DNA from 3 places in the Streptomyces sp. NPDC102270 genome. Region 2 is predicted to be linked to each of the others. Evidence: riboswitches for the same ligand, from Rfam matches in the RefSeq annotation. Region 2 holds a riboswitch; each other region holds the start of a gene.
What was found. Region 2 has a riboswitch for cobalamin ahead of ACIRP7_RS18705 (ribonucleoside-diphosphate reductase subunit alpha). Riboswitches for the same ligand answer to the same signal wherever they lie in the genome.
Positions count from the first base shown of each region.

Region 1: linked by a shared signal. The riboswitch ahead of ACIRP7_RS10915 (HoxN/HupN/NixA family nickel/cobalt transporter) and the one ahead of ACIRP7_RS18705 (ribonucleoside-diphosphate reductase subunit alpha) in region 2 are both predicted to bind cobalamin.
Region 3: linked by a shared signal. The riboswitch ahead of ACIRP7_RS14745 (cobalamin biosynthesis protein) and the one ahead of ACIRP7_RS18705 (ribonucleoside-diphosphate reductase subunit alpha) in region 2 are both predicted to bind cobalamin.

Region 1 covers NZ_JBIWLX010000005.1:132,577-142,404, reverse strand. Annotated here, with positions in the region: gene ACIRP7_RS10940 (ATP-binding protein) at 273-707, opposite strand; gene ACIRP7_RS10935 (helix-turn-helix domain-containing protein) at 932-1,813, shown strand; gene ACIRP7_RS10930 (DUF397 domain-containing protein) at 1,816-2,001, shown strand; gene thrS (threonine--tRNA ligase) at 2,244-3,476, shown strand; gene ACIRP7_RS10920 (nucleoside hydrolase) at 3,514-4,476, shown strand; gene ACIRP7_RS10915 (HoxN/HupN/NixA family nickel/cobalt transporter) at 4,507-5,622, opposite strand; cobalamin riboswitch at 5,651-5,857, opposite strand; gene ACIRP7_RS10910 (ArsR/SmtB family transcription factor) at 5,939-6,286, shown strand; gene ACIRP7_RS10905 (hypothetical protein) at 6,475-6,843, shown strand; gene ACIRP7_RS10900 (hypothetical protein) at 6,941-7,231, shown strand; gene ACIRP7_RS10895 (hypothetical protein) at 7,291-7,593, shown strand; gene ACIRP7_RS10890 (DUF2182 domain-containing protein) at 7,954-8,790, shown strand; gene ACIRP7_RS10885 (DUF1326 domain-containing protein) at 8,938-9,594, shown strand; gene ACIRP7_RS10880 (hypothetical protein) at 9,678-9,828, opposite strand, start outside.
Region 2 covers NZ_JBIWLX010000008.1:289,966-299,793, forward strand. Annotated here, with positions in the region: gene ACIRP7_RS18700 (ribonucleotide-diphosphate reductase subunit beta) at 1-508, opposite strand, end outside; gene ACIRP7_RS18705 (ribonucleoside-diphosphate reductase subunit alpha) at 508-2,889, opposite strand; cobalamin riboswitch at 3,014-3,150, opposite strand; gene ACIRP7_RS18710 (GNAT family N-acetyltransferase) at 3,196-3,693, opposite strand; gene mctP (monocarboxylate uptake permease MctP) at 3,768-5,378, opposite strand; gene ACIRP7_RS18720 (DUF3311 domain-containing protein) at 5,375-5,626, opposite strand; gene ACIRP7_RS18725 (GntR family transcriptional regulator) at 5,773-6,537, opposite strand; gene ACIRP7_RS18730 (extracellular solute-binding protein) at 6,844-8,127, shown strand; gene ACIRP7_RS18735 (carbohydrate ABC transporter permease) at 8,228-9,208, shown strand; gene ACIRP7_RS18740 (carbohydrate ABC transporter permease) at 9,205-9,828, shown strand, end outside.
Region 3 covers NZ_JBIWLX010000006.1:424,443-434,270, forward strand. Annotated here, with positions in the region: gene ACIRP7_RS14740 (cobyric acid synthase) at 1-559, opposite strand, end outside; gene ACIRP7_RS14745 (cobalamin biosynthesis protein) at 556-1,497, opposite strand; cobalamin riboswitch at 1,595-1,738, opposite strand; gene ACIRP7_RS14750 (hypothetical protein) at 1,946-2,167, opposite strand; gene ACIRP7_RS14755 (inorganic phosphate transporter) at 2,193-3,443, opposite strand; gene ACIRP7_RS14760 (GH25 family lysozyme) at 3,425-4,075, opposite strand; gene ACIRP7_RS14765 (class II aldolase/adducin family protein) at 4,134-4,799, shown strand; gene ACIRP7_RS14770 (alpha/beta hydrolase) at 5,044-6,189, shown strand; gene ACIRP7_RS14775 (hypothetical protein) at 6,348-7,754, shown strand; gene ACIRP7_RS14780 (VOC family protein) at 7,756-8,169, opposite strand; gene ACIRP7_RS14785 (neutral zinc metallopeptidase) at 8,273-9,163, opposite strand; gene ACIRP7_RS14790 (ABC-F family ATP-binding cassette domain-containing protein) at 9,381-9,828, shown strand, end outside.

The DNA of each region.
Region 1 (9,828 bases), on a different contig from region 2:
AGCCGGTGGTGGGCGCGCTGCAGAACAGTGGTGACCGTGGTCGGGTAGGGCGGTGGCGGCGACGGCTGGGGTGTCGGGGTCAGCGGTGCAGACGAGGACGGTCGCGCCATCCAGCACCCGATAGCGTCGGGAGAGCGAAGAACTCCGCGGTGACTATGCCCATGCCCGGGCCCTGGCTGTGCTCCGTCTCGTGGCCCGGTGCCGTTCCCGTGCCGGTGTCGTCGGTTACCGGCAACGCGGTCACGTGTGCAGAGAAGGCGCGCCTGATGTAGCTACTCATCGTGCTTCGGGTGGTCCAGTTCCGCCCACACCGTCTTGCCGACCGTGAGTCTCTCCACCGCCCAACGTCCCGCCAGTACGCGGACGATGAGCAGCCCTCGGCCGAACTGGTCGTCGGGTTGGGAGGGGCGGGTGCCGGGGAGGCGTTCGCCCCTCGGGTCGGTCACCGCGATGCGGAGGGCGGTGGTGGTGAGGGTCGTCTCGACGCGGAAGAGGCGGTCTCGTAGGCAGCCGTGGAGCAGGGCGTTGGTACACAACTCGCTTGCCACCAGGGACGCGTCGCCGGCGAGGGCGGGGTGGCCCCAGTCGACGGCGAGTGCGGCGACGCGTCTGCGGGCGAGGGGGATGCTGTGCGGGTACGGGGTGTAACTGACCTGGTCGTGGCGGTCGTAGGACTTGGGTGGGCCGGGAGGGCAGGCGTCGGTCACGGGTTCCTTCGGGAGTGGGGGAGCGGGTGAGTTGGGGTGGCTCCGCCGTGCGGGCAGCACGGTGCGCTTCCGCCAACTGGTTTCACTGTGTGTGCGATCGAGTACTGACGGTAGTGATGCGTTGTCCGGTCCCGCAAGCAGTCTCTGGGAAATATGTCTCCAGTTTCGCTTGTGCTGTGACTCCGGTGAACCGCACACTGGCCACGATCAGGAGGTGACCCGAGGTGTCCACAGGCCAGTTCACGCGCGGTACCCGTGTATCCACCGTCCTCGCGCGCAAGTTGGGTGGTGAACTGCTGAGGCTGCGGGACCGGGCCGGCCTGACCCAGCCGCAGGCTGCGGAGGCGCTCTCGGCGACGGCCGCCAAGGTGGCCAAGATGGAGCGTGGGTGGGTGCCGTTCCGCGATCCCGACATCAAGATCCTGTGCGAGCTGTACGGCGTGGCCGAGCCGAAGGCCGTGGAGAGGTTGTTGAGCCTCGCCAGGACGGACCGGGAGCGGCGCAAGGCCAAGGGGTGGTGGAACCAATACCCCGAGTTGCGATCCCTCGTGGAGTACGTCGCCCTGGAGGACATCGCGACCGGCGTCCGGACCTGGCAAGGGGCCTTCGTCCCCGGCCTCCTGCAAACGCCGGACTACGCCAGGGCGCTGGCGATCGGCAACGCCGACTGGGACGAGCCGGGTGAGATCGAGCGGTTCGTGGAGGCGAAGGTCGCCCGGCAGGGGCGGCTGACGGACAGCAGCCCGCTCGATCTATGGGCCGTGGTCGGCGAAGGAGCTCTGCGTCAACTGGTCGGCGGCCGTGAGGTCATGCGTGCCCAACTGGCCCACCTCGTCGAGGTGTCCCGGCTCCCCAACGTAAAGCTTCAGGTGGTCCCGTTCCTCGCGGGCTCCCACCCCGGCATGACCAGCGCCTTCAGCGTCGTCTCCTTCGCCGAACCCGGCGCGATGGACGTGGTCTACATGGATACGACCTCGTCTACGCTGTGGCTGGAGAGCGAGGCGGACGCCGCACGGCACAACACCAAGTTCGAGCGGATCGCAAGGAACGGACTCGCCCTTCACGATTCCGTCGAGTTGATCGAACGCATCCGCAAGGAGCTGTGACCGTGCCGCACTTCGAGTTCGCCAAGTCCAGCCACAGCAGCGGCAACGGCGAGTGCGTCGAAGTCGCCCGCAACCACCCCCACACCGTCGCCGTCCGCGACTCCAAAACCCCCCACGGACCGATACTCCAGGTCGTCCCCGACACCTGGACCACCTTCATACGGTCCCTGCATCACGAACACCCCTGACCAGCCCCGCCATACCGCGGACCGGCGCACAAAAACCCCTCGCCCCACCCCCACCCCTCCCCCTACCCTCACCCCATGCAGCGCGCCCAAGCCAGAGCCATCCCCTCCATCACGACGACGCCGGAGCAGGTCCCGGCGCGCTGACAGCTGACGCAGTCCGAAGCCCCGGGGCGAGTGCCCTGGGGCTTTGTCGTTCCCGTCGGTTCCTCGCCCCCATCGCGAGGGAGAACTCCATGAACCCGATGAACCCCGTGCACGACCACCGACGGCTCGGCCGTGAGCTGGAGCTGTTCGACACCGATCCCCTGATGGGCGCGGGGCTGCCGTACTGGCTGCCCGACGGGGCCGTCGTACGGCATGTTCTGGAGGAGTACGTCAGGGAGGTGGAGCGGGCCGCCGGGTACCGGCATGTGTACTCGCCGGTGCTCGGGAAGCGGGAGCTGTACGAGATCTCCGGGCACTGGTCGCACTACGGCGACGACATGTTCCCGCCGATGCGGCTGGGCGGCGAGGAGGTCGTGCTGCGGCCCAGCCTCTGCCCGCACCACGCCCTCATCTATCGGTCACGGTCCCACAGCTACCGTGAACTGCCTCTCCGTATCGCCGAGTTGGGTGGCATATACCGCTCGGAACTGTCCGGCGTCCTCGGCGGTCTCACCCGCGTCCGCTCCATTCAGCTCAACGACGCCCACATCTTCTGCACCCCGGAGCAGGCCGTGGCCGAGGCCCGCGCCGCCCTCGACCTCATCCGACGCGCCTACGACGACCTCGGCATCCGAGCGTCCAGGTACCGGCTGTCGCTCCCCGGCAACGGCGACGGCGACGGAAAGTACGTCCCCGATCCGGAACTCTGGCGCCGCGCCACCGCCCTCCTCGAAGAGGTCCTCGACGGCGTCGACCACGAGTCCGTCGAGGGCGAGGCCGCCTTCTACGGCCCCAAGATCGACGTGCAGATCACCGACCCCGCCGGCCGGGAGTCCACCCTCTCCACCGTTCAGATCGACTTCCACCAGCCCGAACGCTTCGACCTCCACTACATCGGCCCCGACGGCGCTAAACACCGCCCCGTGATGGTCCACCGCAGCATCATCGGCAGTGTGGAGCGGGCTGTCGCCCATCTCATCGAGGCGCACGGCGGCGCCTTCCCGGTGTGGCTCGCCCCCGTGCAGCTGGTGGTCCTGCCGGTGGCGGAGGCACAGGAGGAACGGGCCCATGAGCTCGTACGGCGGGCCGAAGCGCGCGGCATCCGGGCCGAACTGTCCGGTCCCGGTCACGGCACCCTCGGCGCCCGCGTCCGCGCCGCGCGCCTCGTGCCGTACCAGGCGGTGATCGGGGAGCGGGAGGCCGACGCGGGCTGTGCGGCCGTACGGCTGCGGGACGGGCGTAGGCCGGGAGCCGTGCCGGTCGGCGAGCTGCTGGAACGGATCGCTGCCCGTAGCGGTGATCGCGGGGCCGAACTCTGGGCGGCTGCGTAAGGTCGATCCGTACCGCCAGTGACGAAAGGACCCCGCCGTGACCGGTCAGCCCATTCCGGTGATCATCGACTGCGACACCGGTGTCGACGACGCCCTGGCCCTGCTGTTCGCCGTACGGCACCCGGGCATCGATCTGCGCGCGGTCACCTGTGTCGCCGGGAACACCGATGTCGACGGTGTCGTGCGCAACACGCTGACCGTTCTTGAGCAGGCCGGGGCCGGGGACATCCCCGTCGCCCGGGGTGCCGCGCGGCCGCTGATCGAGCCCGTGCGCGCCGCGCACCACGTGCACGGGCTGGACGGCATGGGGGACCTGGGGCTGCCCGCGCCTACCCGGGTCGCGGTGGACGTGGACGCGGTGACCCTGCTCAGGCGGGAGATCCTCGCCTCCCCGACGCCGGTCACCCTCATCCCCACCGCGCCGCTGACGAACATCGCCCTGTTGCTCCGCACCCACCCCGACGTGGTGCGGAACATCGAGCGGATCGTGTTCATGGGCGGCGCGGTGGCGACCGGGAACGCCACTCCCGTCGCGGAGTTCAACGTCTGGCACGACCCCGAGGCGGCCGCCGTGCTGCTCACCGCCGGAGTGCCGATGACCATGTACGGCCTGGACGTGTTCGAGCGGGTCATCGTCCCCGCCGCCGACGTCGAGCGGCTGCGGGCGAGTTCGGAGCCCAGCCTGCGCATGGCCGGGGACCTCCTCGCCCACCGCGACCCGGCCACCTCCGGCGACCCCACTCCCACCGGTGGCCTCGGCGACGCGGGCGCGGTGTGCGCGGTCGTCGACCCGGAGGGGCTGACCACCGAGCTGCTGCCGGTGGAGGTGAGCCTCGCCCCCGGCCCCACGCGCGGCCAGACCGTCATCGACCGCCGCCGCCGTCCCGGTGAGTCCGAGATCCACGAGGGCGAGCGTGAAGTGACCCTCGTGGACGTGGCGTTGGGCGTCGACGTCGAGCGGTACGTGAAGCTGTGGCTGACCGCGGTGGAGGGGGCCTAGTCCAGGCATGATCCCTTGAGGCGCGGTCCCTCAGGAACTGCTGACGCTCCACCGCTGCTCCACCTTCGCGAGCCGCCAGTAGGCGATCGCCGCCGCCCACACCACCACGAACAGGCCGACGATGATGTAGCCGACGTTGTCGAGGTCGATGTCGGCGATCCAGGTGGTGAGGGCGTCGGTGAGGTCGAGCTTGTCGTGCAGGACGCCGACCAGCTCGATCGTGCCGATGAAGAAGGCGACCGCGATGGACAGCCCGGTGATGGCGAGGTTGTAGAAGACCTTGCGGACGGGGTTGGAGAAGGCCCACTGGTAGGCGAAGTTCATGAAGGTGCCGTCGAGGGTGTCGAACAGGCTCATGCCGGCGGCGAAGAGCAGCGGCAGGCAGAGGATGGCGTACCAGGGAAGGCCCGCGGCCGCGCCCGACCCGGCCATCACCATCAGGGTCACTTCCGTGGCCGTGTCGAAGCCGAGCCCGAACAGGAAGCCCAGCGGGAACATCTGCCCCGGCCGGGTGATGGACTTGGTGAGCCGCCCGAGGATCCGGTTCATGAACCCGCGCGAGTCGAGATGCTGCTCCAGCTCCTTCTCGTCGTACGTCCCCGCCCGCATCGCCCGGAAGACCTTCAGGATGCCCAGCAGGGCGACCAGGTTGAGGGCGGCGATGAGATAGAGGAACGACCCGGAGACCGTCGTACCGAGAAATCCGAGCACCTGGTGGGTACTTGAGCCCTCGTTCATGACCTTGCCGGCCAGCTGGGTGCCGCCGGCGATGAGGGCGGCGAGCAGGACCACGACACTGGAGTGCCCGAGCGCGAACCAGAACCCCCCGGACACCGGCCGTTTGCCGTCCGCCATCAGCTTGCGCGTGGTGTTGTCGATCGCGGCGATGTGGTCGGCGTCGAAGGCGTGGCGCATACCGAGGGTGTAGGCGGTGATGCCGAGCCCGATGCCGAAGGCCTTGTCGCCCACCTCGTAGTGCTCCGGGACGACGAGCAGGAAGAGGATGCCGAAGGCGACGACGTGCAGGGCGGCTATCGCGGCCATCAGACCGACCGTCTTGACGGTGTCCTCGCGCCGCCAGCGGAGGGAAGCGGGGGCGGCGGCGGTCTCGGGCCGCGCAGTCTCGGGCAGCGCAGGATCAGTCATACGGTGGTCACTCCAGCACCTCGTGGATGAACGCGTGAGCTGCCGTGGCCGGTCTCCTGGCTTACGGGTCGTGCGTTTCCCTGCCCGCCTTCCCGGCCTGATGGTGACGGCCAGTGGCTGTCCCGCGAGGGACGTGGGAGGGAAACTCCCCGATCACAGTGGCGAGGGCCGCACCGGAATGGACCTTTGAGGGGTCGTCACCGGCTTCCCGAGCACCACGGCCCGCCCACCGTAGGCGGGGGCGGGGGCTCCTGCATAGCTGCACACCTGCGCAGGTATGGAAGATCACACAGAGCCGCCTGCGAGGATGTGCGCCATGCACCTCGTCCCGGCCGACCGAGCCGACCGCCGCACCATCGACGGACACCGGGTGTGCGACGCCATCGCCGCGATCGGCGACCCGGGACACGTCCGCACCTGGTCCGACCGTTTCGCCCTCCTGGCCGACCCGAACCGGCTCGCCCTGCTGCTCGCCCTGCACCGGACCGGCCCCCTGGCCGTCTCCGACCTCGCGATCGCGACCGGTATGAACGACCCGGCCGTGTCCCAGGCGCTACGGCTGCTGCGGGCGGCCGGGGTCGTGGCGGGCGAGAAGGAGGGGCGGGTGGTGCGGTACCGGGTGGTGGACGAGGCGGTACGGGGGCTGCTGCAGCAGGTGTCGTGAGGGGGCGGGGCAGACCGGGCCCTGGCGGACGACTCCGGATTTCTGTGGGGCAGGGGCAGTTCAGCGGCACTGAAAGGCCGGGACATCCGTCACTGTGCCTGTGTACCGTGCCCGTATGACCGACAACCGAAAGGGCCGTGCCGCGTAGGCGCCCCTCAGCCCTGCGGGCTGAACTGCCGATCCGTCGCGTGAGGCCGCGACGGTACCCGGCCATCGACGGCCTCTCCGCACGCTGCATGGCCGATCTGCGCCGACTCGAACGATCCCGCTCCTTCCTCGAGGACACGGCCGAAGCGTTCCGGCGCTGGAAAGCTCTTGCCCATGGACCGCTCAGGCTGATCGCGGACCCGGCGACAGCGCAGCGATGCGGCATCCCCGGCTGTTGCGACGTGGGCTACTTCCGCGATCACCTCGAAGCCGTTCTGCACGCCCTGCCCAAGAAGAGCGGACGAGAGTTGCGCGCTGTCCTTACCCCCCTCGACGACGAGATTCTGAGGCGGGCGAAGGTCATCCAGGTCGACAACCTCGGCGTGCCGTGGTGGCGGGACCAGCTCTAGGTCCAGGAGGCGTGAGCGGTGCCCAACTCGCTTGACACGGTGGTGGCGTCGTGAGGTGATCCATGCACCGTGATCCTTTGGGGGGACCTTGTCGTACGTGGCCGTGACGCTCGCAGGCGCCGACACACCGGGTGAGCATCTCCAACTGGCGGCCTTCACGGCCATGGCCGCGATCGTCTTCATCTGGTTGGGGCGACGGCAGCGCAGCACGGGGCGCAGCGTGCTCGCCCCGAGCGAGACGATGAGGGCCGGCGACCGGCTCATCCCGGCACCACCCCCGAGCCGCGGGCACCGCAGAGCCGGGTGGGTGTGGATCGCCTTCGGCTGCGTCTTCCTCCTGCCGGCTGCGTTCAACCTCCTGGCGGCGATCCATGAACTCATCGTCTGACAACTCGCCGCCGTGGGGATGGCATCGACAGGAGGACCCGCGTCGCTGAGGATGCCGGGGTGACCGATGGCCAACTGGTCCTGGCGGTCCGTACGCATGTGGCCGGCAGGGAGCTGCCCGGCCCCTCAGCTGCCGAGGACGTCACCGCCTTCGAGCGGGTGGCGGGCCATCCGATGCCTGAGCTGCTGAAGCGGATGTATCTCGAAGTCGCCAACGGTGGCTTCGGGCCAAAGCGGGCGGTGTCGCTGACCGAGACCGACGACTGGTTCAGCGACTGCGCGGACATCACCGAGGCTTACCACGCGTTCGTCGCTCCGGATGATGTCCTCCCGTCGGGGCTCGTCCCGCTGGGGTCCGCGTAGAGCAGCCACCATTGGGCGATGTCCGTGTCCTGCTCGGAGCGCGCGCCCCCAGAGTCCGTGTATCCGGGTACCGAGGCGCCGCCCCGCGCTAACCGGGCGCCCTGGCGTCGCCCCAGAAACAACCGCGCACCTCGATTCCGGGCCGCAGCTCACACAGCTCGTCCCGGACCTTCTCTAAGGTCGAGACATACGACTTCGCCCGTACTCCCGTACCGTGCACGAACACGACTGAACTCCCGGCGCCCGGGGGAAATGACCCGTCCGTCGGAGTGCCGCAAAAGGCGCGGAGACCGCCCGGGCCAGGTCGCGTCGAGGGCGGGGACATGCTCTCCTTGGAATGAGCCGCAGGAGAACACGCCGATGCGTCACAGCCGGAGTTCCGCTCTCGAAGCCGGCCGGTCGGTCGCCCCGACCGGAACGGGTGGGGGGTTGCTGCCCACGCGGGATCTCGCGGCCGCGTGGTTGCTCGTTGTCCTGATCGCGGTGCCCGCCTGGGTACTGACCATCGGCCAGGCGCGGGACATGGGGGTCGAGCCCGGCACGATGGGGATGGCGCTGCCGCTGTTCCTGCTGCTCTGGGTGACGATGATGGCGGCCATGATGCTGCCGTCCATGGCGCCGGTGGCCATCACCTGGGTCCGGGGCATCGGCCGGCAGTCCTCCGGCTGGGCGCGGACCGCCCGCACCGTCGAGTTCGTCGCCGGATACCTGCTGGTGTGGACGGCGTTCGGGCTGCTCACCTACGCAGCACTGGCCTTCACCGGCAGCCTCCTGGACGACCACCCCGCGGCCGGTCGCTGGATCGGCTCGGCCGCCTTCCTGCTCGCGGGCCTGTACCAGCTGGGCCCCCTGAAGTCCGTCTGCCTGCGGCACTGCCGCGACCCCCTGGGCCACCTGGTGCGCTACTCCGGCTTCCGCGGGCCGGCGCGCGACCTGCGGGTGGGCCTCCACCACGGCGCCTACTGTGTCGGCTGCTGCGCCGGATTGATGGTCGTGCTCGTTCCGCTGGGCGTGATGAACGTGGCGGCGATGGCTGGGCTGGCCGTGGTGATCTTCGTGGAGAAGCTGTGGTCCCGGGGCCCCCTGCTCGCCCGCGCCGTGGGCGTCGTATTCCTCGTCCTGGCCGTGCTCGCACCCTTCCAGGACTGGCTGCTTCCCGGGCTGCGGGACTCGATGCCGTCGACGGACGACATGTGATCCCTTGCCGGTGAACGGGTTCCCCATCAGGGAAGGCAGGTGCAAGCTGGAAGGGAGACCGTCTCCCGATCCCGGGGCCTCGGGCTCGGCACACGCGGTCTCGCCACTCCGAGTGAGCCTCCTGGGGCTCGGCAGGAGGGAAGCGAGATGACAGAACAGGCCACCACCGCGACGCGCTGGCATCTGGCCGGCGACTGGTTCGATGTGTGCAACTGCGCCATCCCCTGTCCGTGCACGTTCGCCCAGCCCCCGACCTACGGCGACTGCGAAGGCGTCCTGGTCTGGCACATCCGGGAGGGCAGCTACGGCGACGTCCGTCTCGACGGCCTCAACGTCCTGATGCTCGGCTCCTTCACGGGCAACGTCTGGGCCGGCGAGCACAGCGACCCCTACGCCGCCGTCTTCCTCGACGAACGCGCCGATGAACAGCAACGCAGTGCTCTCGGAGCCGTCTTCGGCGGCGAGGCGGGCGGCTGGCCGGCCCGGTTCGGGGAGATGTTCCACCCCGAGATGCGCGGCATGGACGTCGCACCCATCCGCGTCGAGATAGACGATGACCTCGCCACCTGGCGGGCCGAGGTCCCCGGCCGTGTCACGGCAGCCGCCGAGGCGCTCACCGGCCCGACCACCGCAGACGGCGCGCGTGTCCAGGTCCACAATGCCCCGGGTGCCGAAGTCGGACCGGGCCAGGTCGCCACCTGGGGCCGGGCCACCGTCGACCGCGCGGATGCGTTCGGCTTCTCCTGGGACCGCTCCGGGAAGTCGAGCAAGCACTTCCCCTTCGACTGGAGCGGCCCCGACTGACCCACCCGGCGGCACGGACCGGCTCAGGCACGGCCCTGAACGTCTCCGCCGGTCACGGCGTCCCCCCTCCACCCCTCCACCCCTCACCCCTCCACCCCCCACCACTCCGGCCCGCCCCCCTTCCATTCGATCCACGACGACTGCGCCACCTCCGCCGCGTCGATCTCCAGGCCTGCCCTGCGGAGGAACTCGGCGACGTCGGTCAGGTTGTGGGCCAGGCCGAGGATCTCGCCG
Region 2 (9,828 bases):
GGCGGTCGGCCTGGGACTCCAGCCGGTCCAGCTTCTCCACCTCGTTGATCCACCGGAAGCAGAACTCCGCCTTCTCGCGGATCGAGGGGATGCTCTCGACGGCGTCGAAGGCCGCCGCCCGGTCCTCCGGATCGGGGAGGTAGGTGTCCAGCAGCGTCAGGTAGAACTGGACGTGGACGGCCTCCTCGAAGAGCTGCCTGCTCAAGTACAGGCGTGCCTCGGGGGAGTTGATGTGCTTGTACAGCGTCAGCACCAGGTTGTTCGCGACGATCGAGTCACCGGTCGCGAAGAAGGCCACCAGGCGGCCGATGAGGTGCTGCTCGGCGGGGCTGAGCTTCGCCAGGTCGGAGACGTCCGAGTGGAGGTCGACCTCCTCGACGGTCCAGGTGTTCTTGATGGCGTCCCGGTAGCGCTCGTAGAAGTCCGGGTAGCGCATGGGGCGCAGGGTCAGCTCGAAGCCCGGGTCGAGCAGGTTTTTGGAGGGCACAGTCTTGGCTTCGCTGGTCATTACTGGCAGGCCTCGCAGGACTCGGGGTTCTCAAGGGAGCAGGCGACCGCGTCTTCCGGGGCCGGCTGCTGGACGGGGACCGTCGCCTGTGCGGCGCGGGCGATCCGGGTCGCCGGGCGCGAGCGCAGGTAGTACGTCGTCTTCAGCCCGGACTTCCAGGCGTACGCGTACATCGAGGAGAGCTTGCCGATGGTCGGCGTCTCCAGGAAGAGGTTCAGGGACTGCGACTGGTCGAGGAACGGGGTCCGCGCCGCCGCCATGTCGATCAGAGCGCGCTGCGGGATCTCCCACGCCGTCCGGTACAACGCCCGTACGTCCTCGGGGATCCACGCGAAGTCCTGCACCGAGCCGTTCGCGTCGCGCAGCGCCTCACGGGTGCGGGCGTCCCACACGCCGAGCTCCTTGAGTTCCTTCACCAGATACGAGTTGACCTGGAGGAACTCACCGGACAGCGTCTCGCGCTTGAACAGGTTGGAGACCTGCGGCTCGATGCACTCGTACACCCCGGCGATCGAGGCGATGGTGGCGGTGGGCGCGATGGCGAGCAGGAGGCTGTTGCGCAGACCCGTGGTGGCCATGCGCTCGCGCAGTGCCGCCCAGCGCTCGGGCCAGGTGAGGTCCGTCGCGTAGTGGTCGGGGTGCAGAACCCCTTGTGCCGTACGGGTCTTCTCCCAGGCCGGCAGCGGGCCGTTCCTCTCGGCGAGGTCGGCGGAGGCCTCGTAGGCGGCGAGCATGACGCGCTCGGCGATCCGGGTGGAGAGCCGCTTGGCCTCGGGGGAGTCGAAGGGCAGGCGCAGCTTGAAGAAGACGTCCTGCAGGCCCATCGCGCCGAGGCCGACGGGACGCCACTTGGCGTTGGAACGGCCCGCCTGCTCGGTCGGGTAGAAGTTGATGTCGACGACCCGGTCGAGGAAGGTCACGGCGGTGCGGACGGTGGCGTCCAGCCGCTCCCAGTCCATGTCGCCGGTCGTCGTGTCGGCGAACGCGCCGAGGTTCACCGACCCCAGGTTGCAGACCGCCGTCTCCCCGTCGTCGGTGACCTCCAGGATCTCCGTGCAGAGATTGGAGGAGTGGACGGTGTGGCCCGGCAGCGCCGTCTGGTTGGCCGTGCGGTTGGCGGCGTCCTTGAAGGTCATCCAGCCGTTGCCGGTCTGCGCGAGGGTGCGCATCATGCGGCCGTAGAGGTCACGCGCGGGAATCGTCTTCTTCGCGAGCCCCGCGGCCTCGGCCGTGCGGTACGCGGCGTCGAACTCCTCGCCCCACAGGTCGACCAGTTCGGGCACGTCGGCCGGCGAGAAGAGCGACCACTCGGCGTCCGCGTTCACCCGGCGCATGAACTCGTCCGGCACCCAGTGGGCGAGGTTCAGGTTGTGCGTACGACGGGCGTCCTCACCGGTGTTGTCCCTGAGCTCCAGGAACTCCTCGATGTCGGAGTGCCAGGTCTCCAGGTAGACCGCGGCCGCGCCCTTGCGCCGGCCGCCCTGGTTCACGGCGGCCACCGAGGCGTCGAGGGTCTTCAGGAACGGGACGATGCCGTTGGAGTGCCCGTTGGTGCCGCGGATCAGCGAACCGCGGGAGCGGATGCGGGAGTAGGCGATGCCGATGCCGCCGGCGTGCTTGGAGAGCCGGGCGACCTGGTGGTAGCGGTCGTAGATGGAGTCCAGCTCGTCCTTGGGGGAGTCGAGGAGGTAGCAGGACGACATCTGGGGGTGCCGGGTGCCGGAGTTGAAGAGGGTGGGGGAGGAGGGGAGGTAGTCGAGACGGCTCATGAGCCGGTAGAGGGCGGCGACTTCGTCCAGGGCGCGCAGGGTGTCGTCCTCGGCGAGCCCGGACGCCACCCGGAGCATGAAGTGCTGGGGGGTCTCGATGACCTTGCGGGTGATCGGGTGCCGCAGCAGGTAGCGGCTGTACAGGGTGCGCAGGCCGAAGTAGCCGAAGCGGTCGTCGGCCTCGGTGTCGACCAGCGCGTCGAGCCGCTCGGCGTGGATGCGCACGAACTCGGCGGTCCGGTCGGCGATGAGGCCCTCGCGGTGGCCGACGGCGACCGAGCCGGTGAACGAGGTCACGCCCTGCGAGGCGGCCTCGGCGGCGATGGAGACGGTCAGCAGCCGGGCCGCCAGCCTGCTGTACGCGGGGTCCTCGGAGATGAGGCCGGCCGCCGCCTCGGTGGCCAGCTCGCGCAACTCCACGAGCATTTCGGGGGAAGCCGTACGCGAGGAGCGGCCCCGCAGCGCGGCGGCGGCGACCCGGCCGGGGTCGGCGTCGGGGAGGTCGGCGGTCAGCGTGGTCAGGGTCCGCAGCAGGGCGGCACCGGGGCCGTCGTGGTCCTGCTGTGCGGTCCGCTCGGTCGCTGAGGCCGGATCGGCCGGCGCGATGGTCACGTGGGGCACTCCCTCGCTGGGCACGGGGGCCTTGCGGAGGGCAGGGGGCAGCACACGAGCGCGCACGGCGTCGCGTCCACCGGCCCATTCCACGAGGCCCGGACGTCATGACACCCGGGCCGGTGCGGCACGGGCGGCTGTCGGCAGGTCCTCGGACTGACGCTCATGTGCGCTTATGCACGCATGAGTACACCGTTGCGGGACAGTTCCGGATTCGCACCGGATTCCCCTGCGGCGACAGCGAGCATGAGCATACATCTTGTGCCGGGTGAGGAAAGCAGGCCCATATGTTGTGTCGCGGCGACTTCAGAGCGTCAACGTGTAGGCGAGAAGCGTGAACTCGTCGCCGGGGATCGGCTTCCAGTCGCGCTCGGGGGCGCGGGTGAAGCCGAGGCGTTCGTAGATGCGGTGGGCGGTGTGCATCGTGGGCTGGGTGCACAGGACGATGCCGGTGGCCGTGGCGCTCGCGCGCTCGACGCAGGCCTGGACGAGGGCTTGTCCCACGCCTCTGCCGCGGGCCGTGTGAGCCACCGCGAGCATGCGGATCTCCGCCTCGCCGGGGCGGGCGAGGTCGGCCAACGGCCCGCCGGAGGGGACGAAGGTGACGGTGCCGAGGACGGTGTCGTCCGCCACGGCCGTCAACACGTCCGCGGCGGCGGCCCGCTTGGGCACGTCCCTGAGCTCTTCGAGGTACCAGTCGCTCTCGCCGAACAGCAGCAGGCCGTCCTGGAGATAGGCCTGGGCGGTGATCTCACCGAGGGTCTCGTACTCGGCGGGTTCCGCGGCCCGGATCACGATGTCCATGCCGGTGAGTGTGCCCGACGGGTACGACAACGGGCCGCCGGACGACTTCTCCGACGGCCCGCCCGACTCCGTGACTAGTGGACCGAACCCGCTGTCGCCGGCGGGAGTTCCGTCTGGACCCCCGGGTCGCCCGCGTCCGCCGTGTAGTCCTCCGGGCTGGTCTCGTCCACGCCGTCGGGAGCCTTCAGCGCCTTCAGTACGAAGGTCAGGATCACCGTGACGACCAGGTTGAGCACGAACGCGGTCAGACCGATGTAGCCGATCTCGCCGATGCCCGGGATCTCCTTGGCCGAGCCGCCGAAGTGCTTCTGGGTCGGGGAGGCGACGCCGTACGCGGCGACCGTGCCGTAGACCATGCCGAGCGCCCAGCCGGCGAGCAGGGCCCAGCGGTGGAACCAGCGGGTGAACAGGCCGCCGACCAGGGCCGGGAAGGTCTGCAGGATCCAGATGCCGCCCAGCAGCTGGAAGTTGATGGCCACCGTCTTGTCCATGGTGAGGACGAAGACCAGCGCGCCGACCTTCACCAGGAGCGAGACCAGCTTGGAGATCTTGGTCTCCTGTGCGGGCGTGGCGTCCGGCTTGATGAAGTCCTTGTAGATGTTGCGGGTGAACAGGTTCGCGGCCGCGATGGACATGATGGCCGCCGGGACCAGCGCGCCGATGCCGATCGCCGCGAAGGCCACGCCCGCGAACCAGTCCGGGAACATGTCCTCGAACAGCTGCGGGATCGCCAGCTGCGGGTTGGTGACCTTGACCCCGGCCGCGATGGCCATGAAGCCGAGCAGCGCGAGCAGGCCCAGCATCAGGGAGTACAGCGGCAGGATCGTGGTGTTGCGGCGGATCACCTCACGGCTGCGCGAGGAGAGCGTCGCGGTGATCGAGTGCGGGTACATGAACAGCGCGAGCGCGGAGCCCAACGCCAGCGTGGCGTACGTCCATTGGCCCGCCTCCAGCGGGACGAGGCCGCCCGCCTTGGCCGCCGTGTACTTCTCGCTCGCCGCGCCGAAGACGTCGTCGAAGCCGCCCAGCTTGATCGGGATGTAGATGATCGCCACCGCGATGACGATGTAGATCAGCGTGTCCTTCACGAACGCGATCATCGCGGGGGCCCGGAGTCCGGAGGAGTACGTGTAGGCCGCGAGGACACCGAAGGCGATCAGCAGCGGCAGGTCCTTGACGAACCAGTTCGTGTTCTCGCCACCGCCGATGCCCATGACGTCCAGGACCGCCTGGATGCCGACCAGTTGGAGCGCGATGTACGGCATGGTCGCGAGGATGCCGGTGACCGCCACCGCCAGCGACAGCCCCTTCGAGCCGAAGCGACCGCGCACGAAGTCCGAGGTCGTCACGTATCCGTGCTTGTGGGAGACCGACCACAGGCGGGGCAGGAAGGTGAAGATCAGCGGGTACACCAGGATGGTGTACGGCACCGCGAAGAAGCCGGCCGCGCCCGCCGCGTATATCGCCGCGGGGACCGCGACGAAGGTGTACGCCGTGTAGAGGTCGCCGCCGAGCAGGAACCAGGTTATCCAGGTGCCGAACGAGCGGCCGCCCAGGCCCCATTCGTCGAGGCTGTGCTCGTTCTCGGCCTTGCGCCAGCGCGAGGCCAGGAAGCCCATGACCGTGACGGCCAGGAAGAAGAGGATGAAGACGGTGAGAGCCACACCGTTGACGCCGTCGTTCACTTGGTACCTCCACGGCGGGCACGCTGGTCACGCTGCCACAGCTGGTACGCGATCATCGTCAGCGCGGTGGAGATCAGCACCCACAGCATCTGGTACCAGTAGAAGAACGGGATGCCGATGAACGTGGGGTCGACCTTGGCGTACGAGCCGACCCACAGCATCGCCACGAACGGGGCCAACAGGCAGAGGGCGATGACCACCCGTACCGGCGTCACCACCGGTGGTCCGACTTCAGGTGCATCCGACATGTCGCGACTCCTGCCCCTCACTGATCAGCGCTGATCACCTGCAATGCGCAGGCAATCTAGGCGCTGGTGTCGTGAGAGCGGAAGACCTCGTCCGCATATCGGTATGTCGATTCTGTGAAGCACGCCTGTTGGGTACTCCTAGGGCACTAGTCGACCGGCCTCTTGAGGCGGGCCACGAACTTGTACCGGTCCCCGCGGTACACCGACCGCACCCACTCCACCGGTTCGCCCGTCTTGTCGATCGAGTGGCGGGACAGCATCAGCATCGGCAGGCCCACGTCGGTGCCGAGCAGGCCGGCCTCGCGCGGGGTGGCCAGGGAGGTCTCGATGGTCTCCTCGGCCTCGGCGAGGTGGACGTCGTAGACCTCGGCGAGCGCCGTGTAGAGCGAGGTGTACTTGACGAGCGACCTTCGCAGGGCCGGGAAGCGCTTGGCGGAGAGGTGGGTCGTCTCGATGGCCATCGGCTCGGCGTTGGCCATGCGCAGGCGCTCGATGCGCAGCACCCGGCCGCCGGCGGTGATGTCGAGGAGCTCGGCGAGCCGGTCGTCGGCGGTGATGTAGCCGATGTCCAGGAGCTGCGAGGTGGGTTCGAGACCCTGGGCGCGCATGTCCTCGGTGTAGGAGGTCAGTTGCAGCGCCTGGGAGACCTTGGGCTTGGCGACGAAGGTGCCCTTGCCCTGGATCCGCTCCAGGCGCCCCTCGACCACGAGTTCCTGCAGCGCCTGGCGCACCGTCGTGCGTGAGGTGTCAAACTCGGCGGCGAGCGTGCGCTCGGGCGGCACCGGCGTGCCGGGCGACTGCGTCTCCGTCATGTCGAGCAGGTGCTTCTTCAGGCGGTAGTACTTGGGCACGCGCGCGGTACGGACGCCTGCCCCGCCCTCGGTCTCCGCACTGCTGACGTCGCTGCTCATGGTCTGCCTTCCCGGCTCCGGATGCGGGTCACATCGTGATCCCTTCTGTATACCGTCGCCACCTCTTTTGGTCTAGTCCACAGAGGTAAGTGGTCTAGCGGACGACAGTACTCCGCCGCCGGTGTTTTCGCTGGCTTCTTTACTAATGGTTCCTGCATATGTAGCTCGCATAACGGCTGGTCAGGGCCTTTTCGGCACCTCTTGACAGGCCTTGTGGTCTGGTCCAAGCTCCCCCTACTGGTCTACACCATTGGTCCAGGTCCCGGCTTGTGAGCGGGAGGTGTGGGCATCCCTGAGGAGGGTGGCGTGAAGCGCAAGCTGGCAGCCGCGATCGGCATCGCGGGCATGATGGTCTCCGTCGCGGCATGTGGGAACAGCGACAGCGGAAGTTCGGACAACAGCGGCGCGGACGCCAAGGCGTTGACCGTGTGGCTCACCGTCGACGCCCAGAACAACTGGCCCGGGCTTGTGAAGGCCGCGGACGCCGCGGTCCAGAAGAAGCACCCCGGCATCAAGATCGACCACGAGTACTACGGCTGGCCGGACAAGAACACCAAGCTCGACGCGGTCCTCGCCACCGACAAGGCCCCCGACGTCGTCGAGATGGGCAACACCGAGATGCTCGGCTACATGGTCAAGGGCGCCTTCGCGCCCCTGGACACGTCGGCGTTCACCAACTCGTCGGCCTGGCTCGACGGCCTCAAGGCCTCGGTGACCTACGACGGCAAGACCTACGGCGTCCCGTACTACGCGGGCGGCCGGGTCGGCAACTGGCGCAAGGACGTCTTCGCCTCGGTCGGCGTCAAGTCCACCCCGAAGACCTACGCGGAGCTCACCGCCGCCCTGGACAAGGTCCAGAAGAAGGAGGGCGACAAGTTCTCCGCCTGGTACCAGCCCACCCGTGACTGGTACGCGGCCATGTCCTTCGTCTACGACGCCGGCGGCTCCATCGCGGTCGAGTCGGGCGGCCAGTGGAAGGCCAACCTCTCCTCGCCCGAGTCGGTCAAGGGCCTCACCGAGTTCAAGAACGTCGTCGACAAGTACATGCACGCCGACAAGACCAAGGACGAGTCCGACCGCTACATCGTCTACGGCCAGGGCAAGTCCGCCATGATCTTCGGCGCGGCCTGGGAGGGCGCGACCTCCGCCGACCCGAAGAACGACAAGACCGGCAAGCTCAAGGACAACCTCGAGAACTTCGTGATGCCCGGTCCGTCCGGCAAGAACATGCCCGTCTTCCTCGGCGGGTCCGACCTCGCCGTGCCGGTGAAGTCGAAGGCGCAGGCCGTCGCCGCCGAGTGGATCAACGCCTTCACCGGTGCCTCCGGCCAGAAGGGCCTGATGGCCAAGGGCAACCTGCCCAACAACAAGACCGACCTCGCCACCCTGAAGAAGGACCCGGCGACCGCGGTCCCGGCCACCGCGGCCGAGTCCAACTGGTTCGTGCCGATGGCACCCGGCTGGGGCCAGGTCGAGAAGGCGCAGATCCTGCAGACCATGCTCCAGAACATCGGCACCGGCAAGAAGTCGGTCGAGGTCGCCGCGAAGGACGCGGACACCGCGATCGACAAGGTCATCAACAGCAAGTGACCGGCAGCAGGGCCCCGTTGACACCGGCGGGGCCCTGCCTCCCGTACGACCGTGCGGGCTTCGCTTTCGTACGACCAGAGGGACCGCTGAGGAGCGCGCCATGAGTGCCGCAGACACGACCACCCCCACCGAGGTGCCGCCGCCGATGTCGGTACCCCCGCCGTCCAGGCCGGCCCCACCGGGCAGAAAGCGGACCTTCAGCGCGACGCCCTGGCTGCTGCTCGCCCCCTGCCTGCTGATCCTGGTGCTGGTCCTCGGTTATCCGATGGTCCGTCTGGTCGGTCTGTCCTTCCAGAAGTTCGGGCAGTCCCAGCTGTGGGGCTTCCAGCCGGCCGAGTGGGTCGGCTTCGACAACTTCACGGGCGTGCTGGGCGACAGCGAGTTCTGGGCGGTCGTCGTGCGGACCATCGTCTTCGCGGCCGGCTGCGTCGTCCTCACCATGGTCGCCGGCATGCTGATCGCGCTGCTGCTCCAGCGGGTCTCCGGCTGGGTGAAGACCCTGATCAACATCGCCCTGGTGGCCAGCTGGGGCATGCCGATCATCGTCGCCACCACCGTCTTCAAGTGGCTGTTCGACGCGGACTACGGCATCCTCAACGCGCTGCTCAGCAAGCTGCCCGGCGTGGAGATGATCGGCCACAACTGGTTCGCTAGCGGCCCCCAGGGCCTGGCCGTGATCATGCTGCTCGTGGTGTGGGGAGCGGTGCCCTTCGTCGTCATCACGCTCAGCGCCGGACTCACCCAGGTGCCGGCGGAGCTGGAGGAGGCGGCCCGGCTGGACGGCGCGAGCGCCTGGGGCGTGTTCCGGTACGTCACCGTGCCCGTCCTCAAGCCGATCATCGTGATGCTGACGACCCTGTCGGTGATCTGGGACATGGGCGTCTTCCCCCAGGTGTTCGTGATGCGCAACGGCCACCCGGAGGAGGAGTTCCAGATCCTGACCACCTACTCCTACGACCGTGCCTTCGTGGTCAACGACTACGCGCAGGGCTCGGCGATCGCCCTCATCACCGTGCTGCTGCTGCTCGGGGTCGTCGCCGTCTACATGCGTCAGATGCTGAAGATCGGAGAGGTCGAATGAGCGCACTCGCCACGGCCGGCGGCCGTCGCCGCGGGAAGTCCAGGCTCGGCTGGAACCTCGTCGGCCTCCTCGTCTTCGTGACGGCCGGCTTCCCGGTCTACTGGATGCTCAATACGGCGTTCAAGCCGGCGAAGGACGCGATCGACCCGGACCCGAGCCTGCTGCCGACCGGCATCACCTTCTCCAACTTCAGCCGCGCACTGGACATCGCCGACTTCTGGGGCCCGGTCGGCCGCAGCCTGATCGTCTCCCTGTCGGTCGTGGTGATCGGCATCGTCGTCGGCACACTGGCCGCGCTCGCCATCTCCCGGTTCGCCTTCCGCGGCCGGAAGGTCGTGATCGTGGGCATCCTGGCGGTGCAGATGGTCCCGCTGGTCGCGATGATCATCCCGGTCTTCCTGCTCCTGAACGACCTCGACCAGTACGACAAGCTGTCCGGCCTGATCATCACGTATCTGACCTTCATCCTCCCCTTCACGGTGTGGACCCTGCGCGGCTTCATCGTCAACATCCCGAAGGAGCTGGAGGAGGCGGCGATGGTCGACGGCTGTTCCCCCACCGGCGCCTTCCTGCGCGTGGTCTTCCCGCTGCTGGCCCCCGGCATGGTCGCCACCTCGGTC
Region 3 (9,828 bases), on a different contig from region 2:
CTTCCGAGAGCAGCGCGACGGTGCCGAAGAAGGAGGCGAAGACGCCCCCGCGGTCGATGTCGCCCACGACCAGCACGGGCAGCCCGGCGTTGCGGGCGATTCCCATGTTGACGATGTCGGTCCGCCGCAGGTTGATCTCGGCCGGACTCCCGGCCCCCTCACAGATCACCGCGTCATACGTGCCCCGCAACTCGGCGAGACAGTCGAGCACGGTCCCGAGGAGCCGCTGCTGCCGCCCGCCGTGATAGCCCCGGGCGCTCAGCTCACCGACCGGCTTCCCGAGCAGCACGACCTGACTGCTCTGCTCGCCACCGGGCTTGAGCAGCACGGGATTCATCAGCGCGGTCGGCTCGATGCGGCAGGCCTGCGCCTGCATGGCCTGGGCCCGCCCGATCTCCGCGCCCTCCCTCGTCACGAACGAGTTGAGGGACATGTTCTGCGCCTTGAACGGCGCGACCTTGACCCCCTGCCGCACCAGCCACCGGCAGATCCCCGCGGTGACGACACTCTTGCCGGCGTCGGAGGTGGTACCGGCTACGAGAAGCCCTCCGCCACTCATGCGCTGCGCCCCTTCACGAAGGCCCGCGCGGCGACACCGACGCCGAGCGCGAGCAGCCCGACGCGCCGCGACAGCCGTGCGGCGCGCTCGATGTCGTACATGGCGACGGCGCGCCCCTTCTGATGGAGCACCGGCCGGTGTTCGACCCGCCCCGCGTACGAGAGGGTCCCTCCCAGTCGGACACCCAGCGCCCCCGCGAACGAGGCTTCGACGGGCCCGGCGTTGGGGCTCGGATGCCTGTGCGCGTCCTCCCGCCAGGCCCGCACGGCACCCCGGGGATCGTCTCCGGCCACGGCAGCGAGTACGGCGGTGAGCCGCGCCCCCGGCCATCCGGCGAGGTCGTCGAGCCGGGCGGAAGCCCACCCGAAACGCCGGTACCGGGGCGACTTGTGCCCCACCATGGCGTCCAGCGTGTTCACGGCCCGGAATGCGAGCAGCCCCGGCACCCCGCCGACGGCACCCCACACGAGCGCCCCCACGACGGCGTCGGAGGTGTTCTCGGCCACGGACTCCACGACCGCCCGGGCGATCCCGTCGGCGTCGAGGGACTGCGGATCCCGCCCGCACAGGTGGGGCAGCCGCTCCCGGGCCGCCTCGACGTCCCCCGCCTCCAGCGCCCGCCCGATGACCCGGGCCTCCCGTACGAGGGAAGTCCCGCCCACGACAGCCCAGGTGGCGGCGCCGGTGAGCACGAGGGAGGCGGTACGGGAGGGACGTACGGCATGCTCCGCGACGGCGCCGAGCGCCCCCGCACCGCCCACGCACACGGCGGTGTGCAGCGCGCCCCACCCCCGGTGGTCCCGCCACAGCACCTGCTCCACGGCTGCGGCGGCCCGCCCGAACGCGGCGACCGGATGCCCACGACGGGGGTCACCGAGCAGAAGGTCACCGATCAGACCGGCGGCGGCGCCGTACGCGAAAACGCGATCGGCACGCATCGGGTCAGCCGATCGCGGGGTCGTTCACGTACCGGGTACCGCTGGTCGATCGGCAGGCGAGCATCGCGTCATGTCCTCACTCAGGGTGTCCACGCCCTGGTTCGACGAGTCCGGCGGCGAGAGTTCCTGGCTCCCGGGGTTGTCTACCCCGGTGACAGTGGCGGGACCGCGCCGGATTCGCACCGGCTTCCTCTTCTGCCGCCGTAAATGGCTCCGGCAGTCCACCACGGGCCTTCGAGACCCGTCAACTTCTTGTTGACCTGCGGCGGGAGAGTGTGCAGAACCCCACATCGCCGGTCATGAAAGACGGCCGGGGGGGGGGGGGGGGGGGGGGGGGGGGGGGGGGGCGCGCCCCCCCCCCCGCCCGGCGGGGGGGGCCGCCGCCCCGCCCCCCCCCCGCCCCCCCCCCCCCCCCCCCCCCCCCCCCCCGCCGAGTGACGGGGTGCCGTCAGGCCACGATCAGGGAGATCCCGTACGCCACCGCCGCCGCGCACGCCGCGAAGCAGGCGTAGGCGCCGGTGACCGCGAGCGTGGCCGAGCCGCCCTGGGCCGTGGCCCGCTCCTGGCGGGACAGGCCCATGATGCCGAGGGTGAACAGGGCCACGAGGCCCACGGTGACGACGAGGCTGACGCCGAAGACGGAGCCGAGTGCTTCCCAGTCGATCTTCATGGTGAGGCTTCCTTAGGAGGGGGGCTCAGACGGCGGCCGGCGGGGCGGCCGGTTCCGTCGCGGCGGCCGGGGCGGGGGCCGGAGCCGGGATCGTGGCGGTGAGGCCCTCGGTCACGGTGCCCGTGGGCGGCGGGGTCACGACGGCGATCGCCGTGGTCACCACGCCGGCCGGCTCGTCGGTGTGGTTGACGTTGGAGGCGTCCACGACCTCGCGGCGCGAGATCTTCCAGATCGCCGCGCTGGAGGCGACGAGGAAGACCGCCACGAGCGCCGTACCCCAGTCGCCGAGGTTCGTGACCGACTCGGCCAGGGCGCCCACCAGGGCCGCCGCCGGGAGCGTCAGCCCCCAGGCCACGAACATCCGCGTCGCCGTCGACCAGCGGACGACCCCGCCCTTGCGGCCGAGGCCCGCGCCCATCACCGAACCGGAGACGGAGTGCGTGGTGGAGAGGGAGAACCCGAGGTGGGACGAGGCCAGGATGACGGTGGCCGCGCTGGTCTGGGCGGCGAAGCCCTGCTGCGGCTGAAGGTCGGTCAGGCCCTTGCCCATGGTGCGGATGATGCGCCAGCCGCCGAGGTAGGTGCCGAGCGCGATGGCGAGACCCGCGGAGAGGATGACCCAGGTGGGCGGGTCGGAGTCGGGGGCGACGACGCCGCCGGCGACCAGGGCGAGGGTGATGATGCCCATCGTCTTCTGCGCGTCGTTGGTGCCGTGGGCGAGCGAGACCAGGCCGGCCGAGGCGATCTGCCCGGTGCGGTAGCCCTTCGCGGCGGCCTTGCCGTCGGCCTTCTTGCCCAGCGTGTAGGAGAGCCGGGTGGCCAGCATGGCGGCGACGCCCGCGACGATCGGGGCCGCGACGGCGGGGATGAGGACCTTGGTGACGAGCGCGTCGCCGTGCACCGCGCCCATGCCCGCCGAGGCGATGGTGGCGCCGATCAGACCGCCCATGAGGGCGTGCGAGGAACTGGAGGGCAGACCCACCAGCCAGGTCAGCAGGTTCCAGAGGATCGCGCCGACCAGGGCGGCGAAGATGACCTCGGGACGGATGCCGGTCTCGTCGACGAGACCCTTGGAGATCGTGTTGGCGACCTCCACCGAGAGAAAGGCGCCCACAAGGTTCAGCACGGCGGACATGGCCACCGCGACCTTGGGCTTGAGCGCACCGGTCGAGATGGTGGTGGCCATCGCGTTGGCGGTGTCGTGAAAACCGTTCGTGAAATCGAACGCGAGTGCGGTGACGACCACAATCGCGAGGATCAGCGAGAAGTTTTCCATTTACCCAGGCAATCGTTCGAGGTCATTGGCAGATTGAACGTAGGTAACCTGGATGAACGGAAGGTGAACTGGGGCGGGCCGCACGGTGACCGGAATCTTCTGCTGTCCCCGCGTCGAACCCCGCCGCCCCCGCGCGACCCGTACGCCCCATGGCTACGTCCCGGCGGCGAACCTCTTGAGCTGTCGCGTCGACCCGTTGATGAGATTCTGGTCACCCGGCAGAGTGCCCGCAGCGCTCCCGCATCTGCCGAGTGGTAGCGGGCCACCTGGGGGGTTGTGTAGCTCACCGGTCGGCGCCCGGTGAGCCGCTTCACCTCGTCACTGAACGACCTGATCCAGCCGACCAGTCCCGCCTCGGTCATGCCGTGGCACTTCTGCTTCTTGCCGTACGGGTTGTATTCGATGTCCAGCGCCGGCGGCAGGGTCCAGCCGTCCCCGGACCAGGCTGTCCGGCAGTGCGAAGGGGTACACCCCGCGCAGGATGCCGACTGGGTCGCCTTGACGTAGACGAACCTGGCGCCCTTGGCCTCCCACACTGAGCATGACCACGGACAGGGCCAGGGCGCGGGTTCGGTGCCGGGCAGCCTTGCGATCACGGGCCATGCGTCTCCCCGGGAACGGCGTCGCCGCACAAGAGGGGCGCACGCCCGGAAACGCGCTCTCCGGCGCCGCGCCTGGCAGGATCACGGCATGGCTGAGGAACGGCAGAAATCACCGGGTGAGGCGGACGCGTGGGGCGAGTTGGTCGACACGGCCCGCCGGACGGTCACCGACGGACTGGTCGTCGGCACCTCCGGCAACGTCTCGGTACGCGTCGGGGACACGGTCCTGGTCACCCCGTCGGGCGTCCCCTACGACCGCCTCACCCCGGACGACGTGACCGGCGTCGACCTGGAGGGCCGTCAGGTCCTGGGCACCCTGGTCCCCACAAGCGAACTCCCCATGCACCTGGCGGTCTACCGCAGCACCGACGCCCGCGCGATCGTCCACACCCACGCGGTGCACGCCACGGCCGTCTCCACGCTCGTGCCCGAACTCCCCCCGATCCACTACATGACCGGCGCCCTCGGCGGCCCCGTCCGGGTCGCCCCCTACGCCACCTACGGCACCGACGAGTTGGCCCAGAACATGCTCCACGCCCTCGCCGACCGCTCCGCCTGCCTCCTCCAGAACCACGGCACGATCACCTACGGCTCCACACTCACCCAGGCCTACGACCGCACGGCCCAGCTGGAATGGATGTGCCACCTGTGGCTGACGTCCCGCTCGATCCCGGGCCTGACCCCGAACCTCCTGACGGAGCGACAGGTTGAGGAGGCGGGGGAGCGGTTGCGGGGGTACGGGCAGCGGGGTTAGGGGGCCGGGTGCGCCTAAGGGGGGTGCCGGGTCGGGTTGTCGTGCGGGTGCGGTCCGGTGGGGGCTGGTCGCGCAGTTCCCCGCGCCCCCAGGGGGTTGCAGTCACCTGCGCCAGGACGCTCACCGGGGCCGCAGGGGCCGCCGCAGGCGTTCAGGGGCGCGGGGAACTGCGCAGAACGCCCGCCCCCACCGGACCCGCACCCGCCCACTGGCCCCGCCCCGCCTCCCCCGCGACACTGAAGACGTGCGCACTGTCAAAGCGACGGCCGCTGCCGTCACCGCAGCCCTGGCGGCCGGCGCAGCCGGCATCGTCGTCGGGAGGATCGCCAGCGACGCCGGACTGAAGGCGCCCGCGGGCCGCCCGCTGCCCGGCGAACCCCGGCTCACCGTCCACTCCACCGCAGCCGGCCGCATCGCCCTCACCCGCGACCTCGCCGCCCTCCGCCCCGGCACCTACGGCCTCGTCGGCGACGCCTCCCACGCCGTCGTGGGCCCCGTCCTCGCCACGGAACCGCACTCCGCCGACACCGTCGTCCGCCGCCTGGAACGCGTCACCCACGGCACCCTGAAACCCGGCGACAAGGTCTGGCTCACCCCGACCACGCACGTCGGCGACCCGAAGTCGGCCCTCGGCCTCGAACACACCGATGTCGACATTCCCGGCGAACTCGGCTCCCTGCCCGCCTGGTTCGTGCCCGGCGCGAGGGACACCTGGGTCATCGCGGTGCACGGCCTCGGTGCGACCCGCGAACACGCCCTGAACATCATGGAGTTCCTGCACCGCCACCGCTTCCCGGTCCTCACCCCCGCCCACCGCGGCGACACCGGCGCCCCCCGCCCGCCGGACGGCCTGAACCACTTCGGCGAGACCGAGTGGCGCGACCTGGACGCGGCGATGCGCTACGCCGTCGGCAACGGCGCCCGCCAACTCGTGCTGCACGGCTGGTCCACCGGCGCGACCATGGCCCTGCGCGCCGCCGTCCGCTCGAGCCTGCGCGACCACGTCAAGGGGCTCGTCCTGGACTCCCCGGTCCTCAGCTGGGAGCGGACCCTGCGCGCCCTCGCCACGGCCCGCCACACCCCCGGTGTCCTCCTGCCGCTCGCGGTGCGCGCGGCACAGGGCCGCACCGGCCTGTACGCGAACCAGGAGAACAGGACCGAGCACCGGACCGAAGACATCGGCCCCGACCGGCCCCCACCGCCCACCCTGATCTTCCACGGCCCGGACGACACGCTCGCCCCCTGGGACCTCTCCCGCCGTCTCGCCGCCACCCACCCCGACCGGATCACCCTCCACACGGTCCGCCAGGCCCCCCATGCGGCGATGTGGAACGCCGACCCGAGCGCCTACGAAGAGACACTGCGCCGTTTCCTCACCCCCCTGATGTGACCTCCGGGCGCTCCCGTCCCACAGGTTCCGTTTAAGCCCGTACCACTGGCCTGATCTCGGTCTATGTCCCTCCGCGTGGCGCCGGCGCCACGCCCTCCCCGGGGCCCGCGGTGACATTCCGTTTGGGTTTTCGGACCGTCAACCGGAAGACTGCACCCGTGACGTCCCGTATCCCGCGCGACTCCAGGCTCCGACTCGTCCGCCCGCGACCCCTGGCCGCCGCCCCCACAGCAGTGAACCAACGGCGCCCACGCCGCCCCGCGCCGCGGCCCCCGGAGGGCACACCGGCCCCGGCGGTACTGGCCAGAATGGCGCGCTCCGGTCTTGCCGACGCGGCCCGCGTGGCGCACTGGGCCGACGGCGCCCTGGGCCCCGGCAGGGACGGTGCGGGCTCCGACGGCAACGGCACCCTCTCCGACGAATCCGCCGCTCGCGCGGCCGCGGACCTGGGTCTGACCGTGGCTCAGGTTCGCGCCGACTGGGACACCGCCCGCCTCGCCGGCCTCGTCGAGGTGCACGGGGACAGCGCCCGCCCGGGTTGGCGGCTGCGCGCCTGGGACCGCGACGACAGTGCCGTACTGCGCGGCTGGGTCGCCCTCTTCGACGCCTGGTCGCTCGCCTTCCCGGAACCCGGCGACCGCGAGCCCGCCTCCGTCGCCGAGGTCGTCTCGGCCATGCCCCAGGTGCTCTCCTTCCTGCAGCTGTCCGCCGGCCCTGTGCCCGTCGAACAGCTCCTGGACCTCCTGGAGCAGCGCGTCACCGAACTGCGCACCGAGCGCTGCGAGATCCCCTACGGCCCGCAGCCGGAGCCCGTGGAGGAGCCCGAGGCGGCGGACACTCAGGACGCCTCCCTCGCCCCGCTTCTCGACTGGGCCTTGCGCGCCCTCGCCTCCGTCGGCGCCCTGACCTACGGCGACGGCCAGGCCACCCTCACCCCGCTCGGCAGCTGGGCGGTGTGGGTCAAGCTGGAGCAGATCTGCGTCGCCGCGCAGAGCCCGGCCGGCAACATCGAGGTCGCCGCCGAGGAGATGCTGCGCGGCTGCGCCCAGCTGCGGCCCAACGCGGCCCGCGCCGAGTACCGCGCCTGGCTCGCCGCCCGCCCCGTCGGCAGCGCCGTCACCGAGCTGCTCGACGCCGCCCGCGGCGACGACGCCCTGCTGCGCGGCCTCGCCTTCGAGGCCCTGCGGGTGGTCGGCGCCCCCGCCGAGCCCGACGTGCGCTCCGTGGCCGACGAGCCCACCCTGCGGCCGTACGCCCTGCTGTGGCTGGCCGAGCACGACGGGATCGACCCGGAGGACGCCCACGAGGTCCTCACCCGGCAGGAGGCCACCTGGCTGTGGGTCGACACCGCGGCCGCCGTCGCCGACCACGGCGAGGCACCGATGCTGGTGCGGCACCTGGAGTCCGCGCTCCAGCCGACCGTCCCTCAACTGCTCGACGAGGTGCGGGCGGTGGGCCACCCGCGCACCGTGCAGGTCCTGGTCGCCCTCGCCGCCGCGCACCCCGACCCGGCCCTGGCCAAGGCCGTACGCCGCGCCGCCTTCCAGGTGCACACCGGAGGGTGAGTCAGGCGCGTATCTCCGGCGCGTACGTCCCGAAGCTCCACACATTGCCCTCGGCGTCCCGGGCCATGTAGTCCCTGGAGCCGTAGTCCTGGTCCGTCGGGGGCATCAGGATCTCCGCGCCGTGCTCCACGGCGCGGCGGTGGTGCGCGTCGACGTCGTCCACGACGATGTACACCCCCACCGGGCCCGCGTCCTTCATCAGCTTGTCGTAGGCGCTGCCGGTGCCCTTCGAACCGAGCATCACCGCGCCGTTGCCCTGCACCAGCTCCGCGTGGGTCACCAGGCCGTCCTCGCCCTCGTACACCGCCAGCTCGGTGAAGCCGAAGGCCTCCGTCAGCTGCTCGATCGCCGCCTTCGCGTCCGCGTACAGCAGTGCCGGGTAGATGCTCGGACGCCCACCGCTCGTGCCTGCCATGCCGATCACTCCCTTGTGACGAGACCGGCCAGAAGCCGCGAATCCCCTCTGCGGTCCAGTCTCGCAGCGGCCACTGACAACGGCCTCCCAGCAGGCGAAAGCCTCAGCGGAAGGTGTCGCAGCGTGCCATGTCGCCGGACTCGTAGCCCTGCCGGAACCAGCTCTGACGCTGCTGCGCCGACCCGTGGGTCCACGACTCCGGTGTCACCCGCCCCTGGAACCGCTCCTGGATCCGGTCGTCGCCCACGGCCGCCGCCGCGTCCAGGCCGTCGGCGATGTCCGCGTCCGTGAGACGCGTGATGAGCGGCCGCCCCGTCGACTCGTCCTTCGTCGTGGTCGCGTGACGGGCCCACACCCCGGCGTAGCAGTCCGCCTGGAGCTCCACCCGCACCGCGTTGCTGTCCGCGCCGGTCCGCCCGTCCTGCGACCGGCTCAGCGTGCCCATCAGGTCCTGCACGTGATGTCCGTACTCGTGCGCCACCACGTACGCCTGCGCGAACGGCCCGCCACTGGCCCCGAACTTCGACCGCAGCTCGTCGAAGAACCCCAGATCGAGATAGACCCTCCGGTCGCCAGGGCAGTAGAACGGCCCGACCGCCGAGGTCGCCGACCCGCACGCGGTGCCGACCTGCTCACCGAAGAAGAACGTGGGGGAGCGGGTGTACGTGGCGCCGCGCCGCTCGAACTCCTGGTCCCAGTAGTCCTGCACGCTGTTGACCACCGCCACGATCCGGCAGTCGTCGCGCGTGTTCGCGTCCTGCCCGGTCCGGCAGCTCCGCTGGACCTCGGAGAGGCCGGAGGCCGTGGCCGCGGGCTGTCCGCCGCTGTCGGTGAGTCCGAGCTGGTCGGGACCGACGCCGAGGAAGAGCCCGAGGAGCAGGACGATCAGCCCGCCGATGCCGCCACCGATGGTCGCCCTGCCGCCCGGGATGCGGCTGCCGCGCACGTCCTGCACCTCGGAGGTGTCCAAACTGGCGTCGTCGTCGAACTGCATGCGGACACCGCCCTCTGCGCTCACCGGCCCCCCGCGGGGCATCCTCGACGGGACCGACCGGATACCCGGAGCGAGACCAACCGAACACCCGAACCCAGAAAAAGTGCTTGCACGCCCCCGTTAGACTTGGCCCATGGCCATTCTCCTCGCGCATTAGACGGCGGGAACGTCCTCAGCCGCCCACCCGTCAATCCCGAATCCGCCCTGGAGTCTGTCCGTGATCTCCGCCTCCGGTATCGAGCTGCGCGCCGGCGCCCGAGTCCTCATCGAGTCCGCCACCTTCCGTGTCGCCAAGGGCGACCGCATCGGCCTGGTCGGCCGCAACGGCGCGGGGAAGACCACCCTCACCAAGTGCCTGGCCGGCGAGGGCATCCCCGCCGCCGGCCAGATCACCCGCTCCGGCGAGGTCGGCTACCTCCCCCAGGACCCCCGCACCGGCGACCTCGACGTGCTCGCCCGCGACCGCATCCTCTCCGCGCGCGGCCTCGACGTCCTGCTGAAGAAGATGCGCGACAACGAACAGCGCATCGCCAACGGCAGCGGTGCCACCCGGGAGAAGGCGCTGCGGCAGTACGAGCGCCAGGAGACCGAGTTCCTCACCAAGGGCGGGTACTCCGCCGAGGCCGAGGCCGCCACCATCGCCGCCGCGCTGAACCTCCCCGACC